Linked DNA regions of Cupriavidus necator. The main gene of each other region encodes a partner of the protein of the gene in region 3 in a complex. Links are inferred from orthologs where the notes say so. Each region holds a gene or a part of one and is shown on either strand. Other genes may lie near its edges.

Region 1 (3,755 bases), 610 kb from region 3 along the record:
GTTCACGCGGCATTCGATCGCGTGGCCACGGAACTGCACGTCCTTCTGGCGCAAGCGCAGCTTCTCGCCGAAGGCGATGCGGATCTGCTCCTGGACGATGTCGATGCCGGTGATCATCTCGGTGACCGGGTGCTCGACCTGCACGCGCGTGTTCATCTCGATGAAGTAGAACTCGTTGTTCTCGTACAGGAACTCGAACGTGCCGGCGCCGCGGTAGCCCATCTTCTTGCAGGCCTCGGCGCAGCGGTCGCCGATGCGCTCGATCAGGCGGCGCGGAATGTGCGGTGCGGGAGCTTCCTCGATCACCTTCTGGTGGCGGCGCTGCATCGAGCAGTCGCGCTCGCCCAGCCAGATCGCCTGGCGGTGCTGGTCGGCGAGGATCTGGATTTCCACATGGCGCGGGTTCTCAAGGAACTTCTCCATGTAGACCTCGGGATTGCCGAAGGCGCGGCCGGCTTCTTCACGCGTCATGTTGACGGCGTTGATCAGCGCGGCTTCCGTGTGCACCACGCGCATGCCGCGGCCACCGCCGCCGCCGGCGGCCTTGATGATCACCGGGTAGCCCACGCGGCGCGCGGTGGCCAGGATTTCCTTGGGGTCGTCGGGCAGGGCGCCGTCCGAGCCGGGCACGCACGGCACGCCGGCCTTGATCATGGCTTGCTTGGCCGACACCTTGTCGCCCATCAGGCGGATGCTGTCGGCGGTCGGGCCGATAAAGACAAAGCCGGATTTCTCCACGCGCTCGGCAAAATCGGCGTTCTCGGACAGGAAGCCGTAGCCGGGGTGGATGGCCTGCGCGTCGGTCACTTCGGCGGCCGAGATGATGGCCGGCATGTTCAGGTACGACAGCGGCGACGGGGCCGGGCCGATGCAGACGGCTTCGTCTGCCAGGCGTACATACTTGGCCTCTTTGTCGGCCTCGGAGTACACCACGACTGTCTTGATGCCCAGTTCGCGGCAGGCGCGCTGGATGCGAAGAGCGATTTCGCCGCGGTTCGCGATCAGAATTTTTTCAAACATGGTCTCTCTCTGCGAGAACAGTAGCGGTCCCGCTGCGCGCCGCAATGGCACGCCGGGCGCGCGGCCCGGGGGCTGTCGCCGCCGCGGCCGCCATACTGCGCGGAACTGCATGGAACTGCACGGAACGGGCCGCGAAGCCCACAACGTCCCTGGCGCCAAACAACGCCATTGCATGCCGCGCGGGCGCTGCTGCGGGGGCCACTTGCGTGGCCGGTGGCAGCGTGCGGCGTGGCATGCCGGTCAGGATCAGCCGATCACGAACAGCGGCTGGCCGTATTCGACGGCCTGGCCGTTCTCGACCAGGATTTCCTTGATGACGCCGGCCTTGTCGCACTCGATTTCGTTGAGCAGCTTCATGGCTTCGATGATGCAGACGGTCTGGCCTTCCTTGACCGAGTCGCCGACGTTGACGAACGGCGCGGCACCCGGCGACGGCGCGCGGTAGAACGTGCCCACCATCGGCGAGGTCACCACGTGGCCGGCGGGCAGCTGGGCGGCGGCGGGCTCTGCAGCCGGAGCCACGGCACCGGCGGCCGGTGCGGCGGCCGCGGCGGGCGGCAGCGCCTGCATCTGCGGCATGGCCATCGGCGCGGCGACGATTTGCGGCGGTTGCTTGACGATGCGTACCTTGCCGTCGCCTTCGGTGACTTCCAGCTCGGAGATGCCGGATTCGGCCACCAGGTCGATAAGCGTCTTCAGCTTGCGCAGGTCCATCTTTTTATCCTCCTGAATCGGGTTATCCGGCCGCGCTGCCCGGGACGGGCCGCGGCGGAAGAATCGTGTTGCCGGCCACCGGAAATCCGCGCCCGCCGTGCCGAGGCACGCCAACGGGCGCAGGCCGCCGGGCGGCGCGCGCAGGTTGTTGAAAAAATCTTGGGAGTTCAGCTCCCCGAACTCTCGGGTGGCGGCTGCTCCTGGCCCAGCACATAGTCCAGCGCCAGCAGGTAACCCTGCCAGCCAAGCCCGCAGATCACTCCGACCGCCACGTCGGAGAAATAGGAGTGGTGGCGAAAGCTTTCGCGCCGGTGCACGTTGGACAGGTGCACCTCGACGAACGGGATCGCCACGCCGGCGAGGGCATCGCGCAGTGCCACGCTGGTATGCGTGTAGGCAGCCGGGTTGATGATGATGAACTCGACCCCTTCCGCGCGTGCGGCGTGGATGCGGTCGACCAGTGCCCCCTCATGGTTGGACTGGAACGTATCCAGCGAAACGCCGGCTTTTGCCGCGCGTTCGGCCAGGGCCGCGTCGATGTCGGCAAGCGTCGTGTGCCCGTAGGTTTCCGGCTCGCGCGTGCCCAGCAGGTTCAGGTTCGGCCCATGCAGGACCAGCACCTTGCGGTAGCGGGCTGAGCGACGGATAGAGCGGGTTGCAGTCACGGCGGCTCGACCAGATCAACGAAATTGCGCGGAGATTACCGTAGCTTAGAGGGATTTGTCTAGCGCGCGATACAAGGCTTGGCGACCTTGCGCGGCGCTTTGGCGGCCCTTTAAGCACTTTCCGGCAGTTTTGGCGCCCCCGGGAAACAAATCGCTGAAGAAAAACGAAATTCAGCGAATTTGGCGGAAGAATAGCTCAGGCTCGTGGCAGCACTGCCCGCAGTTCCTCGGCCGTCACCCGTCCCATCTTGCGGTACTTGACCGATCCGTCCGGGTTGATCACCACCGTGTAGGGCAGGCCGCCGGCGCTGTTGCCGAAGTTGCGCGACAGCTCGGTGCCGGCAAAACCGGCCACGGCGAGCGGGTAGGCCACCGGGACCTTGGTGGTGAACTGCTGGATATTGGCGGCTGAATCGATGCCGATGCCGACAAACTCCACCTGGCGGTCCTTGTATTCCTCATGCAGCGCGGTCAGCTCCGGCATTTCCTCGACACACGGCCCGCACCAGGGCGCCCAGAAGTTGATCACCACGGTCTTGCCGCGCAGCTTGCCCAGGTCCAGGTCGGCGCCGGCGGCGTCGGGCAGGCGTGTCTGGAAGAAGGTTTCCACCGCCTGGTCGCTGGCGGGCTTGGGCGAGAACACGAAATGGCCGGCCAGTGCGCCAGCGGCGCAGGCAACCACGGCCACGGCGATCCACAGCCAGAGGCGGGAGCGGCGGGCGGGCGAGGAAACGGTTTCAGTCATGGGATGGCTTGGACCAGTGAAGTGGGGCGGGCCGTCAGGCCGGGTCGGCATCGCCGGGCGCGTCCACCAGCGCCCGTACCGCCTGCAGGTCGGCGCGGGCCGGGCGCCCCGAGGCGTCGGCACGCACGGCGCCGCGTTCGTCGACGGCATCATACAGTGCAATATGAATGCCGACTGGGGCACCCAGTTCCGCGCGCACCTCGCCGGCGAGGAGCCGCGCCTCGCGGCGGTCGGGCCACTGGCCCTTCCACAGGAAGCTGAGGGTCTCGACCTCGCCGCGGCCGCCGAAATGCCGGCTCTCGCTGGTCTCGAAGTCCACGCCGGCGTTGATCAGGTACAGTGCCGCGTCCTTGGCGCTGTCGCAGAAGCACTGCAGATAGATATCGGAGTGCTCGGTGGCGGTGCCGTTGAGCACGGCGCCGACCAGGTAAGGCCGGAACGGCGCCAGGTCTTCCATGGCCAGCACCGCCAGCCGGCGCAGCAGTGCCAGCACGCGGGGCTGGCTGTCGGCGTGGAACAGCGCCTGGTAGGCGCGCACTTCGGCTTCGACCTGTTCGTTGTCGGGCAGCCATTCGCCGGGCACGCGCTGCTCGCCCAGCACCTGGCGGGTG
Region 2 (4,137 bases), 2.6 Mb from region 3 along the record:
CGAACAAGCCCAGTCAGGCAAGGCGGGAGCGGGATTCGGCTGCAGATCGGAAGTGATGCCGACGGCGATCCGACCGCTTCAGTGCGGCGGCATCGCCACTGCCGGCGGCCGCGGATGCCACTCGACGCGCCAGCGCGGCGCCGCCGGGGCGTCCGGCCAGCGGCGGTGCATGCCGAGGCCGGCGGCCAGCACCAGGGTATCGCCAGACCACAGCAGCGGCAGCCAGGCGCGGCGCCAGGCCGGGATGCCGGCTTCCTGGCAGGCTTGCTTCAGGGCCCGGGCCGGACCGCCCGGGCGCAGCACGATACGCTCGCCGCCACTGCGGGCGGCCAGGCGCAAGGGCTGGCGCAGCGCCGCTTCGGGCACGCCGAAGGTGTCATCGCGGAAGAAATGGAGTTCGCCGCGCCAGCCGGGCACGACGATACGGGCCTCGCCGCGCCAGTCCAGCATCACGGGTGCCGGCGCGGCAATCGGTGGCGGCGTGCAGGCCAGCACGCGGTCGCGGAAGCGGCGCAGGACCAGCCCTTCATGCGCGATCGCGGGCTCGCCGCCAGCGTGGGCGACCAGTTGCTCGCGCATCGCCGCCAGCCTGGCGGTGGACGGCGCGCGCACGCCGAGGTCGCGCAGCCAGAAGCGCAGCACGGCATCGGCATGTGCCACGGGCAAGGCGCGCAGCCCTGCCAGGTCGAGTTCGGCAAGCGTGTCGGCATCGCGGCCGGGGCGTGCCAGCGCCGCCAGCGAGGCGGCTGCCAGTTCATCGATCAGTGCGCCTGCCTGGGCGAAATGCGCTGCCGCCTGCACCACGTTGGCCGACAACGCCGGAAAGGCCGCGACCAGCGCCGGCAGGTGCGCGCGCAAGGCATTGCGCGCATAGCGCTCATCGGCATTGGACGGGTCGTCGACCCATTGCAGCGCGTTGGCCGCGCAGTAGGCCTCGATCTCGGCGCGGGCCACATCCAGCCAGGGGCGCAGCAGCGTCACGCCGCTGCGCTCGTCGAGCGGGCGCAGCCCTGGCATGCCGGCCATGCCGGCCACGCCGGCGCCGCGGAACAGCCGCAGCAGCACGGTCTCGACCTGGTCGTCCTGGTGGTGGGCAAACAGCAGCAGGCGCGCGCCACTATCGGCGCACATCGCCGCCAGCGCGGCGTAGCGCGCGCGGCGCGCGGCCGCTTCCACGCCCTCGCCCACTTCGGGCTGCACCGACACCCGCCGCACGAAATAGCCGACCTGCCACTGCGCGCACAGCGCGGCGCAGAAGCGGTCCCAGTCGTCCGCATCCGCCTGCAGGCCGTGGTGGACATGCAGCGCCACCACGCGCGCGCCAACGCCCCACTCCGCCGCGGCCGCACGGGCGGCATGCAGCAGCGCGACCGAATCGCGCCCGCCCGACAGGGCCACCGCGATCGTCGCCGCGCCCGTGCCGCCGCCAGAAACAACAAAGGCCGCACCGGCCTGGAGGGCCTGTGCGACCTTGTCGGTCAGCCGGGCGGACGGGTCAGTCCTGGGTGCCGGTTTCCTTGAACTTGCCATAGGCGAGCAGGCGCTCGTAGCGGCGGGCCTGCAGCTCCTTCACGCTCATGCCCTGGAACTGGCGCAGCGACTCGGCCAGCGAGCGCTTGAGCATCGCCGCCATGCCCTTGTAGTCACGGTGCGCGCCGCCCAGCGGCTCGCTCACGATCTTGTCGATCAGGCCCAGCGCCTTCAGGCGGTGCGCGGTCAGGCCCAGCGCCTCGGCGGCTTCCGGTGCCTTCTCGGCGGTCTTCCACAGGATCGAGGCACAGCCTTCCGGCGAGATCACCGCGTAGGTGGCGAACTGCAGCATCTGCACCACGTCGCCCACGGCAATCGCCAGCGCGCCGCCCGAACCGCCTTCACCGATGATGGTGGCGATCAGGGGCACCTTCAGGCCGGCCATCACGTACAGGTTGTGGCCGATGGCTTCGGACTGGCCGCGCTCTTCGGCGTCGATGCCGGGGAATGCGCCCGGGGTGTCGACGAAGGTGAAGATCGGCAGGCCGAACTTGTCCGCCAGCTCCATCAGGCGCTTGGCCTTGCGGTAGCCCTCGGGCTTGGGCATGCCGAAATTGCGCATGGCGCGCTCTTTCGTATCACGGCCCTTCTGGTGGCCGATGACCATGCACGCCTGGCCGTTGAAGCGCGCCAGGCCGCCGATGATCGAAAGATCGTCGGCAAAGGTGCGGTCGCCGTGCAGCTCGTGGAAATCGGTAAAGATCTCGCGCACGTAGTCCAGCGTATAGGGACGCTGGGGGTGGCGGGCGATTTGCGCAACCTGCCACGGGGTCAGGTTGGCGTAGATGTCTTTGGTCAGCTGCTGGCTCTTGCCAGCCAGCCGCGAAATCTCTTCGGAAATATCAACAGCCGAATCGTCCTGCACAAAGCGCAGTTCTTCGATCTTTGCCTCGAGTTCGGCAATGGGCTGCTCAAAATCCAGGAAGGTGGTTTTCATAAAATCACACGTACCTGTCTGTGAAGGGGCGCATTCTACCGGAATTTGGTCGCTATCTTAGCGCCTGCCAGATAGCCCGGACTGCACCTGCCACTAAATTTTCTTGCTGCAATGCCTAATACGTCACTGGGAGCGGGTCAAGACTGCGCCACATATACCACGTGGCCACGGTTCGCCAGGGCTCCCAGTTGGCCGCCACCTCGCGCGCCTCGCTGCGCGTGACCGGCTCGCCGCTGAAGTAATTGGCGGAGATCGCGTTGATCAGGCCGATGTCATCAAGGGGCAGCACGTTGGGCCGCATCAGGTTGAACATCAGGAACATCTCGGCGGTCCAGCGGCCGATGCCGCGTATCTGCGTCAGCTCCGCAATTACCGCTTCGTCGTCCATCTGCGCCCATTCGCCGACATGCACCGTGCCCGCCTTGAAATGGTCGGCCAGGTCGACCAGGTATTCCCCCTTGCGCTTCGACAGGCCGCAACCGGCCAGCTTCTCGGGACCGGCGCGCAGGAACTGTGCCGGGGTCAGCCTGGGGCACAGGGCATGCAGCCGCTCCCACACCGACTGTGCCGCCTTGACCGAGATCTGCTGGCCCACCACCGCGCGCGCCAGCGTGACGAACGGATCCCCGCGCGACACCAGGTGCGCCGGGCCGTAGGTCGGGATCATCTTGCGCAGGATGCGGTCGCGCTTCATCAGGTCGGCGCAGGCCTCGTCCCAGTAGGCGGGGCGCACCGCGTCGATGACGGTTTCGACCGGCAGCGGCACCGCATCCGCTTCGGGCAGCACGGCCTTGGCGTTGCGCGTGTCCCTGGCCGTGTCCTTGCCGTCAGGCAGCGGCGCCTCCTTGGCGCCAGCCTTGCCCGGGCGCGGACCGGCCGCCTTCACCCGGCCCCTCGTGGCGGGAGGCGTGGCGATGGCGGGCTTGCGCGCGGCAGCGTTCAAGCACGCCTCCACTCGGTGGCACCGCCCGGCTTGTCTTCCAGCACGATGCCAGCTTCCAGCAGTTGCGCACGGATGCGGTCCGCTTCGGCAAAGTTGCGCTCCACCTTGGCGGTCTTGCGCGCGGCGATCAGGGTCTCGATCTGTTCCGGCGAGATGCCGTCGTCGGACCTGCCGCCTTGCAGGAAGGTATGCGGATCGCGCTCGAGCAGGCCCAGCGTGCCTGCCAGCCCCTTGAGCTGGCGCGCAGCCGCGGTCGAGCCGGTGCGGTTGATCTCGCTGGCCAGATCGAACAGTACCGACATCGCAATCGGCGTGTTGAAGTCGTCGCCCATGGCCTCGGCAAAGCGCCTGGCGTGCGGCTCGTCCCAGTCCACCGCGCAGCCGCCCGGCTGGCTGTCCTTGAGCGCCGTGTACAGGCGTGTCAGGGCGTGACGCGCATCGTCCAGGTGCGCGTCGCTGTAGTTCAGCGGGCTGCGGTAGTGCGCGCGCAGGATGAAGAAGCGCACGACCTCGGCGTCGTACGACTTCAGGACCTCGCGGATGGTGAAGAAATTGCCAAGCGACTTGGACATTTTTTCGTCGTTGATGCGCACGAAGCCGTTGTGCATCCACATGTTGACGAAGGGCTTGCCGCTGGCGCCTTCAGACTGCGCAATCTCGTTCTCGTGGTGCGGGAACTGCAGGTCTGCCCCGCCGCCATGGATGTCGAAATGCTCGCCCAGCAGCG
Region 3 (4,251 bases):
GGCCTGGCAGCACCTGGAAGCGGCCCGGCAGCTCGACAAAAGCCAGGCCGTTGCGCACTTCCTGTGCGCTGACCGGCAGGCGCGGGCGCATGGCCTGCAGCGCGGCCAGCGCCGCCGCCGCGTTGAGCAGCTGGTTGGCGCCGCGCAGCGCCGGGTAGCCCAGGCCGTTAAGCTTGCGCCCGCCGCCGCTCCAGTCCCATTGCTGGCGCTCCTGGCCCTTGGCGGCGTGGAAATGGTAGTCGCGCCCCACCAGCCACAACTCGGCGCCGACGGCCTCGGCGTGCGCCACCAGCGACTTGGGCGGCATCGGGTCGCCGCAGATCGCGGGCACGCCCGGGCGGAAGATGCCGGCCTTCTCGAAGCCGATCTCCTCGCGCGTATGGCCCAGGTACTGGGTATGGTCGATATCGACGCTGGTGACGATGGCGCAGTCGGTATCGATCACGTTGACCGCGTCCAGGCGCCCGCCCAGGCCCACTTCCAGGATGATCGCGTCCAGCCCGGCCGCGGCGAAGGCATGAATGATCGCCAGCGTGGTGAACTCGAAGTAGGTCAGGCTGACCGGGTCGGCAAAGCTGTTGCGCGCGCGCTCGACCGCCTCGAAATGCGGCAGCAGCTGCGCATCGGTGGCGATCTCGCCATTGATGCGGGCGCGCTCGTTGAACGAGATCAGGTGCGGCGAGGTATGGCAGCCCACCTTGTAGCCGGCCTCCAGCAGGATGCGCTCGAGCATCGCGCAGGTAGAGCCCTTGCCGTTGGTGCCGCCCACCGTGAACACCACGGCGTCGATGCGCAGCCCGAGGGCCTCCTTCACGCGCGTGATGCGCGCCAGGCCCATGTCGATGCCCACGGGATGGGCGGTTTCGAGATGGGCAAGCCATTCGGGGAGCGTATGGAAGACAGGCATGTGGGGTGCGAGGAAAAGCTGTTGCTACCAGATTTGGCCAGCCAGCGGCAAAGTCAAGGCCGGGCTTGCACCCGGCCCGACATAGCCACCGGGGCGGCCAGGAAAAGCGAAAGGCGCGTCAACCACCCGCGCCCTTGATCTGCCATGCAGACGTTGTTATGCCACCGCGTCGGCCGGCTGCTTCTGCAGCAGCGCCAGCAGCTGCGCCAGTTCCGCGCGCATCTTGCGGCGGTCGACGATCATGTCGATAGCGCCCTTCTGGATCAGGAACTCCGAGCGCTGGAAGCCTTCAGGCAGCTTCTCGCGCACGGTCTGCTCGATCACGCGCGGGCCGGCAAAGCCGATCAGCGCCTTGGGCTCGGCGATCACCACGTCGCCCAGGAAGGCGAAGCTGGCCGACACGCCGCCCATGGTCGGGTCGGTCAGCACGCTGATGAACGGCAGCTTGGCCGCGCTCAGCTGGTTCAGCATCGAGGTGGTCTTGGCCATCTGCAGCAGCGACAGCAGGCTTTCCTGCATGCGCGCGCCGCCGGTGGCGGTAAAGCAGATGAACGGCACCTTCTGCTCCAGCGCAGCCTGCGCGCCGCGCACGAAGCGCTCACCCACCACCGAGCCCATCGAACCGCCCATGAACTCGAACTCGAAGCAGCTGACCACCACCGGGATGGTGTGGATGGCACCGCCCATCACCACCATGGCATCGGTCTCGCCGGTGTCATCCATGGCGGCCTTGATGCGGTCCGGGTACTTCTTGGAATCCTTGAACTTGAGGGCGTCGACCGGCACGATCTCCTGGCCGATCTCATAGCGGCCTTCGGCGTCCAGCAGCCCGTCCAGGCGTGCCCGCGCGCTGATGCGCATATGGTGGTCGCACTTGGGGCAGACGTGCAGGTTGGCCTCGACGTCGGTCCGGTACAGGGTGGACTCGCACGACGGGCACTTGACCCACAATCCCTCAGGGATGCCCTTGCGGGTGCTGGGGTCGGTCTGTTGAATCTTGGGGGGCAGGAGTTTATCCAACCAGCTCATGAAAGCTCCTTTCGGATGACTGCGGTCCGCCGGCAAGCCCGGTGTCGGGACGCCTGTTGGCAGATGGCAGGGAATCAACCCGCGAATTTACCATGCCGGCCCGGTGACCTCGAAGCGCAACGCGCGATTTGCGCACATTGAAGCACTTAAAAATGATCATCAGGCCGACATTAGATCACTTCAACTATCCAGCGCCTGGCGGATCTCGGCGATAAACGCCTGCAGCGTCGCCACCGCCTGTTCGCGCGGGGTGTCCTCCAGCAGCTGCACCAGGCGGCTGCCGATCACCACGGCATCGGCCACGCTGCCGATCGCGCGCGCGGTCGGCGCGTCGCGGATGCCGAAGCCCACGCCCACCGGCAGGTTTGCATGCTGCTTGATCAGCGGCAGGCGCGCCGCCACGCTGTCCAGGTCGATCGCGGCCGAGCCGGTCACGCCCTTGAGCGACACGTAGTACAGGTAGCCGCTGGCCACGCGCGCCACGGCCTCGATGCGGGCATCGGTCGAAGTCGGCGCCAGCAGGAAGATCGGGTCCATGCCGTTGTCGCGCATCAGCGTGGCGAACGACTCGCACTCCTCGGGCGGATAGTCGACCACCAGCACGCCGTCGACGCCGGCTTCGCGCGCGGCGGCGGCAAAGACCTGCTCGCCCATGCACTCGATCGGATTGGCGTAGCCCATCAGCACCACCGGGGTATCGGCATTGGTCTGGCGGAACTCGCGCACCCACTGCAGCACCTGGGTCAGCGACACGCCCTGCGCCAGCGCGCGCTCGGAGGCGCGCTGGATCACCGGGCCGTCGGCCATCGGGTCGGAGAACGGCACGCCCAGCTCGATCACGTCAGCGCCGCCCGCCACCAGCGCATGTATCAGCGCCACGGTCAGGCCGGGCTCGGGATCGCCGGCGGTGATAAACGGAATCAGGCCCTTCTTCTGCTGCGCGGCCAGCGCCGCGAACGTCTTCTGGATACGGGACATATCAGGGAATCAGGTGAGGCCGCGGCGCCGGCGAGACATCGTCGTTGGCGGCGGCCAGGGTTGGGGTGGCGGCAGGCTCGGCGGCTGCATTCGTGACGGCAAGGGCTGCAGCGGCGGCAGACACGCGATCGCATGCCACCTGCACATACTCCGGGTTGATCTCGAAGCCGGCAAAGCGCCGTCCGTGGCGCAGGCAGGCCACCGCGGTGGTGCCGCTGCCGGCGAACGGATCCAGCACCAGGCCGCCCGGCGGGCAGCTTGACAGCACCATGCGCTCGACGATTTCCAGCGGCTTCTGCGTCGGGTGGTTGGCGCGCTCCGGGTCCTGGCGGTGGATGCGCGAGACGCTCCACAGGTCCTTCGGGTTGTAGCCCACCTCCAGCCACTTCTTGCCTTCGAAACGCGGACGGCTGCGCGCCTTCTTGGTCTCGGGGTCGTAGGGAATGCGGACCGGGTCGAGATCGAAGTAGTAGTCGCGCGCGCGGGCAAAAAAGCCGATGTTGTCGTGCACCGACGAGAACTTGCGCGTGGTGCCGCCCATGCTGGGCACGCGGCGGTCCCAGATGATCTCGTTGATCATGGTCAGGCGCCGCTTGAGCATCACGAACAGCTCGGGCGAATACTGCCAGGTGCAGAACAGGTAGAGCGTTCCCTTGGGCGCGAGCTTGGGCACGACCGCGTTCATCCAGCGCTCGGACCAGTCCAGATACTCCTGGCCCGACAGCAGGTCGGAATCGTTGCCGTAGTCCTTGCCCAGCCCGTAGGGCGGATCGGCGACGATCAGGTCGACCGAGCCGTCCGGCAGGCGGGCAATGCCCTCGAACATGTCTTCCTGGAACAGGCGCAGCTGGGCGGAATCGGGCGCTCCGGACGCATCCGGCGCGCCCGCGCCGCCCACGGCAAGTCCGGTCGGAGGCAGCGCGCGCATCAGAGCTTGAGCCCCGCGCGCTCGGCCACGGTGTGCATGTCCTTGTCGCCGCGGCCGGACAGGTTCACCAGCAGCAGCTTGTCCTTGGGCAGCGTCGGCGCCAGCTTGCAGGCATAGGCGATGGCGTGGCTCGATTCCAGCGCCGGGATGATGCCCTCGATGCGGCAGCAGTCGTGGAAGGCCTTGAGCGCTTCTTCATCCGTGATCGGCACGTACTGCGCGCGACCGCTGTCCTTGAGCCACGCATGCTCGGGGCCCACGCCCGGGTAGTCCAGGCCGGCCGACACCGAATGGGTCTCGATGATCTGGCCGTTGGCGTCCTGCAGCAGGTAGGTGCGGTTGCCGTGCAGCACGCCCGGCGTGCCGCCGGTCAGCGAGGCCGCGTGGCGGCCGGTGTCGAGGCCGTCGC
Region 4 (2,986 bases), 610 kb from region 3 along the record:
GCGGGCGCGGATTTCCGGTGGCCGGCAACACGATTCTTCCGCCGCGGCCCGTCCCGGGCAGCGCGGCCGGATAACCCGATTCAGGAGGATAAAAAGATGGACCTGCGCAAGCTGAAGACGCTTATCGACCTGGTGGCCGAATCCGGCATCTCCGAGCTGGAAGTCACCGAAGGCGACGGCAAGGTACGCATCGTCAAGCAACCGCCGCAAATCGTCGCCGCGCCGATGGCCATGCCGCAGATGCAGGCGCTGCCGCCCGCCGCGGCCGCCGCACCGGCCGCCGGTGCCGTGGCTCCGGCTGCAGAGCCCGCCGCCGCCCAGCTGCCCGCCGGCCACGTGGTGACCTCGCCGATGGTGGGCACGTTCTACCGCGCGCCGTCGCCGGGTGCCGCGCCGTTCGTCAACGTCGGCGACTCGGTCAAGGAAGGCCAGACCGTCTGCATCATCGAAGCCATGAAGCTGCTCAACGAAATCGAGTGCGACAAGGCCGGCGTCATCAAGGAAATCCTGGTCGAGAACGGCCAGGCCGTCGAATACGGCCAGCCGCTGTTCGTGATCGGCTGATCCTGACCGGCATGCCACGCCGCACGCTGCCACCGGCCACGCAAGTGGCCCCCGCAGCAGCGCCCGCGCGGCATGCAATGGCGTTGTTTGGCGCCAGGGACGTTGTGGGCTTCGCGGCCCGTTCCGTGCAGTTCCATGCAGTTCCGCGCAGTATGGCGGCCGCGGCGGCGACAGCCCCCGGGCCGCGCGCCCGGCGTGCCATTGCGGCGCGCAGCGGGACCGCTACTGTTCTCGCAGAGAGAGACCATGTTTGAAAAAATTCTGATCGCGAACCGCGGCGAAATCGCTCTTCGCATCCAGCGCGCCTGCCGCGAACTGGGCATCAAGACAGTCGTGGTGTACTCCGAGGCCGACAAAGAGGCCAAGTATGTACGCCTGGCAGACGAAGCCGTCTGCATCGGCCCGGCCCCGTCGCCGCTGTCGTACCTGAACATGCCGGCCATCATCTCGGCCGCCGAAGTGACCGACGCGCAGGCCATCCACCCCGGCTACGGCTTCCTGTCCGAGAACGCCGATTTTGCCGAGCGCGTGGAGAAATCCGGCTTTGTCTTTATCGGCCCGACCGCCGACAGCATCCGCCTGATGGGCGACAAGGTGTCGGCCAAGCAAGCCATGATCAAGGCCGGCGTGCCGTGCGTGCCCGGCTCGGACGGCGCCCTGCCCGACGACCCCAAGGAAATCCTGGCCACCGCGCGCCGCGTGGGCTACCCGGTGATCATCAAGGCCGCCGGCGGCGGCGGTGGCCGCGGCATGCGCGTGGTGCACACGGAAGCCGCGCTGATCAACGCCGTCAACATGACGCGTGAAGAAGCCGGCCGCGCCTTCGGCAATCCCGAGGTCTACATGGAGAAGTTCCTTGAGAACCCGCGCCATGTGGAAATCCAGATCCTCGCCGACCAGCACCGCCAGGCGATCTGGCTGGGCGAGCGCGACTGCTCGATGCAGCGCCGCCACCAGAAGGTGATCGAGGAAGCTCCCGCACCGCACATTCCGCGCCGCCTGATCGAGCGCATCGGCGACCGCTGCGCCGAGGCCTGCAAGAAGATGGGCTACCGCGGCGCCGGCACGTTCGAGTTCCTGTACGAGAACAACGAGTTCTACTTCATCGAGATGAACACGCGCGTGCAGGTCGAGCACCCGGTCACCGAGATGATCACCGGCATCGACATCGTCCAGGAGCAGATCCGCATCGCCTTCGGCGAGAAGCTGCGCTTGCGCCAGAAGGACGTGCAGTTCCGTGGCCACGCGATCGAATGCCGCGTGAACGCCGAGGATCCGTTCAAGTTCACGCCGTCGCCGGGCCGCATCACCGCCTGGCACATGCCCGGCGGCCCGGGTGTGCGGGTCGACTCGCACGCGTATGATGGTTACTTCGTCCCGCCCAACTACGATTCGATGATCGGCAAGATCATCACTTACGGCGCCACGCGCGAGCAGGCCATTGCCCGCATGCGCATCGCGCTGTCGGAAATGGTGGTGGACGGGATCCAGACCAACGTGCCGCTGCACCGCGAGCTGATGATGGACGCCAACTTCGTTGAAGGCGGCACCAGCATCCACTATCTCGAGCATCGCCTGGCGGAGCGCGCGAAGGCCTGACGCAACGCAACGTTATCCGCAATACACAAGCAGCAAGCAAGGAAGCCCGTGGCATTTCAGGAATGTGTGATCGAAGTGGCGCAGGACCAGGCCGAAGCCTGGTCTGATGCCCTGTTCGACCTCGGCGCGCTGTCGGTCTCGGTGGAAGACGCCGATGCCGACACGCCCGACGAGCAGCCGCTCTTTGGCGAGCCCGGGCTGGAACCGAAGCAACTCGCGTGGAACCGCTCGCGCGTGGTGGCGCTGTTCGGCGACGATGCCGATCCGGCCGTGGTGGTGGCGGCAGCCGCCAACCAGCTCGGCATCGACCCGGTGCCGGCCTACCAGCTGCGCGCGGTCGAGGACCAGGACTGGGTGCGGCTGACGCAATCCCAGTTCGAGCCGATCCGCATCGGCGAGCGCATCTGGGTGGTGCCGTCGTGGCACGATGCACCCGAGCCCGATGCCGTGGTGCTGGAACTGGACCCCGGCCTGGCCTTTGGCACCGGCAGCCATCCCACCACGCGGCTGTGCATGCAGTGGCTGGAGCAGAACCTGAAGCCGGGCGAAACCGTGCTCGACTACGGCTGCGGCTCCGGCATCCTGGCCATCGTGGCACGCAAGCTGGGCGCCGGCGATACCGTCGGCATCGACATCGATCCCAACGCGGTGGAAGCGTCGCGCTACAACGCCGAGCGCAACCGCGTGGAAGCCTCGTTCGCGCTGCCCGAATCGGTGTCCGAGGCCAGCTATGACCTGGTGGTCGCCAACATCCTGTCCAATCCGCTCAAGCTGATGGCCGCCATGCTGAGCGCGCGCGTGCGCGCCGGCGGACGGCTGGTGC

Evidence for each region.
Region 1: the proteins of accD (region 3) and accB are in contact, whole or in part, in a solved structure (PDB 8UXZ), measured with the Escherichia coli proteins. The link is inferred for Cupriavidus necator from one-to-one orthologs.
Region 2: the proteins of accD (region 3) and I6H87_RS00890 are in contact, whole or in part, in a solved structure (PDB 8UXZ), measured with the Escherichia coli proteins. The link is inferred for Cupriavidus necator from one-to-one orthologs.
Region 4: the proteins of accD (region 3) and accC are in contact, whole or in part, in a solved structure (PDB 8UXZ), measured with the Escherichia coli proteins. The link is inferred for Cupriavidus necator from one-to-one orthologs.

The regions. Positions count from the first base shown.
Region 1 is NZ_CP066018.1:2,133,873-2,137,627, forward strand. Bases 1-2,697 are described here. They hold accB (acetyl-CoA carboxylase biotin carboxyl carrier protein), read right to left. Parts: upstream 1,735-2,697; coding sequence 1,267-1,734; downstream 1-1,266. Other genes in these bases: accC (acetyl-CoA carboxylase biotin carboxylase subunit), read right to left, coding at 1-1,020; aroQ (type II 3-dehydroquinate dehydratase), read right to left, coding at 1,902-2,399; I6H87_RS09990 (TlpA family protein disulfide reductase), read right to left, coding at 2,596-2,697. In the rest of the region: more of I6H87_RS09990, read right to left, coding at 2,698-3,144; I6H87_RS09995 (hypothetical protein), read right to left, coding at 3,179-3,755. UniProt on the Escherichia coli protein: This protein is a component of the acetyl coenzyme A carboxylase complex; first, biotin carboxylase catalyzes the carboxylation of the carrier protein and then the transcarboxylase transfers the carboxyl group to form malonyl-CoA.
Region 2 is NZ_CP066018.1:185,695-189,831, forward strand. The notes cover bases 482-3,360. They hold I6H87_RS00890 (acetyl-CoA carboxylase carboxyltransferase subunit alpha), read right to left. Parts: upstream 2,468-3,360; coding sequence 1,496-2,467; downstream 482-1,495. Other genes in these bases: tilS (tRNA lysidine(34) synthetase TilS), read right to left, coding at 482-1,530; I6H87_RS00895 (DNA-3-methyladenine glycosylase family protein), read right to left, coding at 2,583-3,360. Outside these bases: more of tilS, read right to left, coding at 79-481; more of I6H87_RS00895, read right to left, coding at 3,361-3,410; cysS (cysteine--tRNA ligase), read right to left, coding at 3,407-4,137. UniProt on the Escherichia coli protein: Component of the acetyl coenzyme A carboxylase (ACC) complex. First, biotin carboxylase catalyzes the carboxylation of biotin on its carrier protein (BCCP) and then the CO(2) group is transferred by the carboxyltransferase to acetyl-CoA to form malonyl-CoA.
Region 3 is NZ_CP066018.1:2,743,770-2,748,020, reverse strand. Bases 1-2,993 are described here. They hold accD (acetyl-CoA carboxylase, carboxyltransferase subunit beta), read right to left. Parts: upstream 1,937-2,993; coding sequence 1,064-1,936; downstream 1-1,063. Other genes in these bases: I6H87_RS12800 (DNA-methyltransferase), read right to left, coding at 2,916-2,993; trpA (tryptophan synthase subunit alpha), read right to left, coding at 2,117-2,914; folC (bifunctional tetrahydrofolate synthase/dihydrofolate synthase), read right to left, coding at 1-907. In the rest of the region: more of I6H87_RS12800, read right to left, coding at 2,994-3,842; trpB (tryptophan synthase subunit beta), read right to left, coding at 3,842-4,251.
Region 4 is NZ_CP066018.1:2,132,717-2,135,702, reverse strand. It holds accC (acetyl-CoA carboxylase biotin carboxylase subunit), read left to right. Parts: upstream 1-810; coding sequence 811-2,163; downstream 2,164-2,986. Other genes in the region: prmA (50S ribosomal protein L11 methyltransferase), read left to right, coding at 2,212-2,986; accB (acetyl-CoA carboxylase biotin carboxyl carrier protein), read left to right, coding at 97-564. UniProt on the Escherichia coli protein: This protein is a component of the acetyl coenzyme A carboxylase complex; first, biotin carboxylase catalyzes the carboxylation of the carrier protein and then the transcarboxylase transfers the carboxyl group to form malonyl-CoA.